DNA from 3 places in the Ensifer sp. MJa1 genome. Region 3 is predicted to be linked to each of the others. Evidence: predicted binding sites of a transcription regulator. Region 3 holds the regulator's gene; each other region holds the start of a gene.
The links. The regulator HrcA, encoded in region 3, represses chaperone genes, less so after heat shock. The targets are predictions, from matches to a motif close to GTTAGCACTCNCNNNNNGNGAGTGCTAAC.
Positions count from the first base shown of each region.

Region 1: a site for HrcA is predicted at 1,231-1,259, ahead of groES (co-chaperone GroES). Genes of this name have one in related genera too.
Region 2: a site for HrcA is predicted at 1,096-1,124, ahead of groES (co-chaperone GroES). Genes of this name have one in related genera too.

Region 1 is NZ_JAKUMO010000004.1:44,872-47,070, forward strand. It holds gene MKZ91_RS07205 (bifunctional riboflavin kinase/FAD synthetase) at 1-216, opposite strand, end outside; gene MKZ91_RS07210 (TIGR01459 family HAD-type hydrolase) at 232-1,080, opposite strand; gene groES (co-chaperone GroES) at 1,318-1,614, shown strand; gene groL (chaperonin GroEL) at 1,677-2,199, shown strand, end outside.
Region 2 is NZ_JAKUMO010000031.1:61,194-63,392, forward strand. It holds gene groL (chaperonin GroEL) at 1-574, opposite strand, end outside; gene groES (co-chaperone GroES) at 631-945, opposite strand; gene MKZ91_RS28470 (usg protein) at 1,228-1,500, shown strand; gene MKZ91_RS28475 (Hsp20 family protein) at 1,649-2,125, shown strand.
Region 3 is NZ_JAKUMO010000018.1:8,262-10,460, reverse strand. It holds gene grpE (nucleotide exchange factor GrpE) at 1-371, opposite strand, end outside; gene hrcA (heat-inducible transcriptional repressor HrcA) at 548-1,627, opposite strand; gene rph (ribonuclease PH) at 1,789-2,199, shown strand, end outside.

The DNA.
Region 1 (2,199 bases), on a different contig from region 3:
GAACACCGGCGTGTCCGGACGGAATACGGTTCGCGGATGCGGCTCGAACGTCAGAACCAGCGCCGGCACGCCGCGCGCGGCAGCCTCTTCGAGTGCCCGGTTCAGCACCGACTGATGACCACGATGCACGCCATCGAAATTTCCGATGGCGACGACGCCGCCGTGCAGATGCCTGGGCAGAGGATCGCGCGTCTCGTTGCGATGAAAAACCGTCATCTTCGTCGTCTTCCGTCAGGCGAGCCGCGGCATCCAGTATTTCGGCGAGGCGCCCTCCTTCTTGAGGAAGGCGGCGAGCTTCGCCTCGTCGGTCCGGCTTTCGTTCATGTATTCCTGCGCATGGATGCCGGCCGAGATGTAAAGCAGATCGAGTCCGGTATCCTGCGCGCCCTTTACGTCCGTTGGCATGCCGTCGCCGACCGCAATGACGCGCGTGAGATCGATCGCGCCACGCGCGGCCTTCGCTTCGCCGAGTGCTGCGCGATAGATGGCGATATAGGGTTTGCCGGCGATACGCGCCTCGCCACCCAGCTCCTCATAGAGCTTGGCGATGGCTCCGGCGCACGGGATCAGACGGTGGCCGCGTTCGACCACGAGGTCGGGGTTGGCACAGATAAACGGGATCTTGCGCTTGGCGAGCCCGGTCAGCGTGGCGCGGTAGTGCTCCGGCGTTTCGGTCTCGTCGTCATAGAAGCCGGCACAGACCACCGTCTGTGCATCCTCGGATGAAACGATCTGCGTTCCGAGGCCCTCAAGCAGCGGCAAGTCGCGTTCGGCGCCGATGAAATAGATCTTCTTGTCGGCGGCAGCGATCAACGCGCGGGTGACGTCGCCCGAGGTCACGATCCGGTCATAGGCTTCATCAGGAACGCCGAGACCACGGATCTGGACCTTCACCATCGGGTTCGGCCGCGGCGAATTGGTGATCAGCACAACGGTCAGGCCGGCGGCACGCGCCTCGGCCAGCGCTTCGCAGGCGGAGGCGAAGGCCTGCACGCCGTTGTGAAGAACACCCCAGACATCGCACAGCACGACGTCATAGCGAGCGGCGATTTCCCGAAAACTGTTGATCCTTGCGGCCATCCTGGCTTCCTGCAAACACGGTTTCCGGCTTGCATGGCAAGGAAGGCACAAGAATACAAGTCTCGCCTGCCGAAAAAGGGATGCCTTCCCGGGCAAAAAATCTCGCCGTCAATCCTTGACTCGTCCGGGACCGCGCCTTATCTCGGCGTCGCTAGCACTCGATAAACGAGAGTGCTAACACCCATCCATCGGGTCGATCAGCGATCCGTAGTGTCATTTGATCGAGGGATTAGACTAATGGCAAGCACCAACTTCCGCCCGCTGCACGACCGCGTCGTCGTTCGCCGCGTCGAGTCTGAAGAGAAGACCAAGGGCGGCATCATCATTCCGGACACCGCCAAGGAAAAGCCCCAAGAAGGCGAAATCGTGGCCGTTGGCTCGGGCGCCCGTGACGAAAGCGGCAAGGTTGTTGCTCTCGACGTCAAGGCAGGCGACCGCGTTCTGTTCGGCAAGTGGTCGGGCACCGAAGTCAAGATCAACGGCGAAGACCTTCTGATCATGAAGGAAGCCGACATCATGGGCATCATCGGCTGATTGGCCGTTACCCACCCCTTTTCATGACAACCAATGGGCAATGAGCCCGGGAGTTTTCTCTAATGGCTGCAAAAGAAATCAAGTTCGGCCGCACCGCGCGCGAAAAGATGCTGCGTGGCGTCGACATCCTCGCTGACGCCGTAAAGGTCACGCTCGGCCCGAAGGGTCGTAACGTCATCATCGACAAGTCCTTCGGCGCTCCGCGCATCACCAAGGACGGCGTATCGGTCGCCAAGGAAATCGAACTCGAAGACAAGTTCGAAAACATGGGCGCCCAGATGGTCCGCGAAGTTGCTTCGAAGACCAACGACATTGCCGGCGACGGCACCACGACTGCAACCGTTCTGGCCCAGGCGATCGTTCGCGAAGGCGCCAAGGCCGTTGCTGCCGGCATGAACCCGATGGACCTGAAGCGCGGTATCGACCTCGCCGTCAGCGAAGTCGTCAAGGATCTCCAGGCCAAGGCCAAGAAGATCAACACTTCGGAAGAAGTCGCACAGGTCGGCACGATCTCGGCCAACGGCGAGCGTCAGATCGGCCTCGACATTGCTGAAGCCATGCAGAAGGTCGGCAACGAAGGCGTCA
Region 2 (2,199 bases), on a different contig from region 3:
CTTCGACAACTTCGAGTTCGGTCTCTGCCGTTTTGGCTTCCTCAACGGTGATGACACCTTCATTCCCGACCTTCTGCATCGCCTCCGCCAGGTAGCGGCCGATTTCCTCGTCGCCGTTGGCCGAGATGGTGCCGACCTGCGCGATCTCCGAATTATTGGAAATCTTTCGGGCGTTGGTCTTCAGCTCCTTCACGATCGCATCAACGGCAAGATCGATACCCCGCTTCAGATCCATCGGATTCATGCCTGAAGCAACTGCTTTGGCACCCTCCTTGACGATTGCCTGCGCCAGCACGGTGGCCGTCGTCGTACCGTCACCGGCGAGATCGTTAGTTTTGGAGGCGACTTCGCGCAGCATCTGCGCGCCCATATTCTCGAACTTGTCTTCCAGTTCGATTTCCTTGGCGACAGTGACACCGTCCTTGGTGATGCGGGGGGCGCCAAAGGACTTGTCGATAACGACATTGCGCCCCTTTGGGCCGAGCGTCACCTTGACGGCATTGGCAAGGACATCGACCCCACGCAGCATCCGTTCCCGGGCGTCGGTGTGAAACTTGACTTCTTTCGCAGCCATTTCCTTAACTCCTCAATAGGCAGCTATTTGACTGGTGGATTTATGGTGTGGACGGCTCAGGCAGCCTGCTTGCGCTCGGCCGGGGCTTCAATGACACCGAGGACATCGCCTTCCTTCATGATCAGCAAATCTTCTCCGTTGATCTTGATCTCGGTACCGGACCATTTGCCGAACAGGATGCGGTCTCCCGCCTTGACGTCGAGGGCCTGGACTTGGCCCGCTTCGTTGCGAGTGCCGGTGCCGACAGCGACAACTTCGCCCTCCTGCGGTTTCTCTTTCGCCGTGTCGGGAATAATGATCCCACCCTTGGTCTTTTCTTCTGATTCAACCCGGCGGACGAGAATACGATCGTGCAGCGGTCGGAAAGACATGTTTTCCTCCAATGGACAAACAGGTGTGACGTTGTTCCCCATCACCGGACCGGATGACCAGTCCGGACGGGTACAAAACCTCATATGAGCGTCTTGCGCGAAATCATCTGGTTTTGCGATATTTCGAATTCAAGGGGTCGACCCAAAAAAATCAGCACTCGCATCGCGCGGCTGCTAACATGCTGTAAAGGAACAACAAAGCCATGCTTTACGTTGAGAATTCCGTTGATGACCGCGAACAATTGCGCCACCTTAGCGCTTGTTGAAAATCGGAGATGAAGCATGCGATACTCATCGGATTTCGAGCGTCAAATTAACGGCTACGGACTAACCACCGCGCATATCCTCTACCGCATTCCCGATTTCGAATCCGTCCTGCAGACTTATGTCTGGCAGGATTACGATCTTGCTCCCGACTTTCCTGAAATGCAGAAATTCCTCGATTTCTGGCAGGCCAATCTCGACGGTCCGCTGCATTCCGTTCGCTATACGCATCAACGCCTGATCCGGCCGAACGAATGGCGCCGTATTGAAGGTGAGTTCAAGCTGCACTGAGATTTGCAAAATTCTCCAAGACAGCACTTGAAGCCGGATTTCTCAGATACCAGATCATTGCCGCCAGCCGCTGACACCAGGGCCGGCAATGCTGGAAGCGCCGTCTTTCGGCGCTCCATACCCATGTTGCTTTCAGGAGGATATGGCTATGGCAACAACTCACGACTACACACCTCTCTTCCGATCGAGCGTTGGCTTCGACCGGCTCTTCAACCTTCTGGAAAACGCCCAGCGCGACCGTTCGGTTAGCGATTGGCCGCCGTATGACATTGTCAAGACAGGCGACGACAGCTACCGCATCTCGATTGCCGTTGCTGGCTTTGCGGAGGGCGACCTCGACATCACATTCCAGACCAATCTTCTCACCGTTACAGGCAAGAAGCAGGACGCTCCGTCCGAAGCCTATCTGCACCGAGGCATCGCCGGCCGCCCGTTCGAACATCGTTTCGAGCTTGCCGACCATGTCAGGGTGAGTGGCGCGGGATTGAGCAATGGTCTGCTGACCATCGATCTCGTCCGGGAGATTCCGGAGGCATTGAAACCGCGCAAGGTCAGCATTCAAAGCGGTGCCGCTCTTGGACGGCCGGACGCCGCGCCGCAGATCGAAGCCCAGAGTGCTGCATAAACGAAAACATCGGATGGGCGCCGTTTCGATGGCGCCCATGGGAAAACAGGGTTGGAAAGGAGCGCGCGATGAAA
Region 3 (2,199 bases):
GAGCGCTCGGTCATTTCCACGCCCTCGATCAGCGCGTTGAGGCCAGCCTCGCCGGCTTCCTTGGCTTCAGCCGGAATGGCATCGAGCGCGCGGCGCAGGTTGTCCGATACGGCCAGCATATCGCGGGCAAAGCCTGCGACGGAGTAGGACTTGGCGTCCTTGACGTCGCGCTCGGTGCGGCGACGCAGATTGTCCATCTCGGCGGCAAGCCGAAGGTACTTGTCGCGCAACTCGGCGCTCTCGGCTCTCGCGAGCTCCAGCGGATCGGGCTCGGTGGCCGGCGCGGCTTCAGCAGCGTCGGCAACGTCCGGTGCGGTATAGATAGCCTCGTCGGTGGCCTCGGGTCCGTGCTTGTTCGTATCGTCGGTCATGACGTTCTCCGCAGTGTCGTCTGTGTCGTCTTTAACATTTCCACGCTCCGCAAGCCTATGCTTGCGTCTCAGCAAAATGCCCAGTGACTGGATTTGCAGCCGATATCGAGGTTTGGGGCCGAAAAATCAAGGGTTCAATCGCGCACGCGGCGACCCGCGTGGCCAAAAGCGCGACTTTATCGGGAAAGCCGCGACATCAGCTGCGCGGTGTAGTCGACCATCGGCACGATACGCGAGTAGTTGAGCCTAGTTGGTCCGATCACGCCGACGGCGCCAACGATGCGGTCCTCGCCATCGCGATAGGGCGCAACGATCAGCGAAGAACCGGACAGCGAGAACAGCTTGTTTTCCGAGCCGATAAAGATCCGCACCCCCGGCCCGCTTTCGGCTAGATCGAGCAGTTCGATCATGCTGTCTTTCTTTTCGAGATCGTCGAAGAGCATGCGCAAGCGGTCGATGTCCTCGGCGCCCTCAAGCCCTTCGAGCAGATTGGCGCGGCCGCGCACGATCAGTCGCGCCGGTTTCTCGTCACCTTCGTTGCCCGACCAGATGGCAAGACCGCGTTCGACAAGATCCTGCGACAAAGCATCGAGCTCGCCGCGCACCGTCTGCTTCACCCTCTCGAGCTGGACGCGCACCTCGGCGATCGTCTGGCCGGCGAGATGGGCGTTGAGGAAGTTGGCGGCTTCCGTCAACTGCGAGCTGGTGACACCGGCCGGCAGCTCGATGATGCGGTTTTCAACCTGGTCATGTTCACCGACGAGAACGGCAAGCGCCTTCGTCGGCGCCAGGCGAATGAACTCGACATGCTTGAGAATCGGATCGGCCTTGGCGGTGATGACGAGGCCTGCGCCGCGCGACATGCCCGAGAGCATCTGGCTCGCTTCGGTGAGCAGCGCATCCACGGGCTGGGTGTGGTCGTCGCGTCGCACGTGGCGGTCGATCGAGGCACGATCCTCGGCCGACAGATTGCCGACCTGCATGAAGGCATCGACGAAGAAGCGCAGGCCGGTCTGGGTCGGCAGGCGGCCGGCGCTGACATGCGGCGAGTAGATGAGGCCAAGATCCTCAAGGTCGCTCATCACGTTGCGCACGGAGGCGGGAGAGAGCGACATCGGCAACAACCGCGACAGATTGCGTGAGCCGAGCGGCTCGCCGCTCGTCAGATAGGTTTCCACGATGCGGCGGAAAATCTCGCCCGAGCGCTCGTCCAGCGCCGCGGCGATTTCCTTTGCTCCGGGATTGCGCAGTACCATGTCACTCCACATTTGCAGGCACATCCTGCCGTGCCGGGAATATAGTGATCCCGCCGCCCAATGGCAAAAGGGAAAAAACGGCTGCGTCCCCGGCTATCCACTGGTTCCCTTTGCGTCTGCCATGCTCTAGAAGGCTGTCGAGATACGATAGGAGTTTGACGATGCGGCCATCCGGCAGAAAAACCGATCAAATGCGCAAGGTTTCCTTCGAGCGCAATTTTTCCAAGCACGCGGAAGGCTCCTGTCTGGTGCGGTTCGGCGACACGCACGTCCTGTGCACCGCGAGCCTGGAAGAAAAGGTTCCGGCCTGGCTGCGCAACGGCGGCAAGGGCTGGGTGACGGCCGAATACGGCATGCTGCCGCGCGCCACCGGCGAGCGGATGAAGCGTGAGGCCGCCAACGGCAAGCAGAGCGGCCGCACCCAGGAAATCCAGCGGCTGATCGGCCGGTCGCTGCGCGCCATCGTCGATCTGCCGGCGCTCGGCGAGCGCCAGATCTCGATCGACTGCGACGTCATCCAGGCGGATGGCGGCACCCGCACGGCCTCGATCACCGGCGCCTGGGTCGCGCTC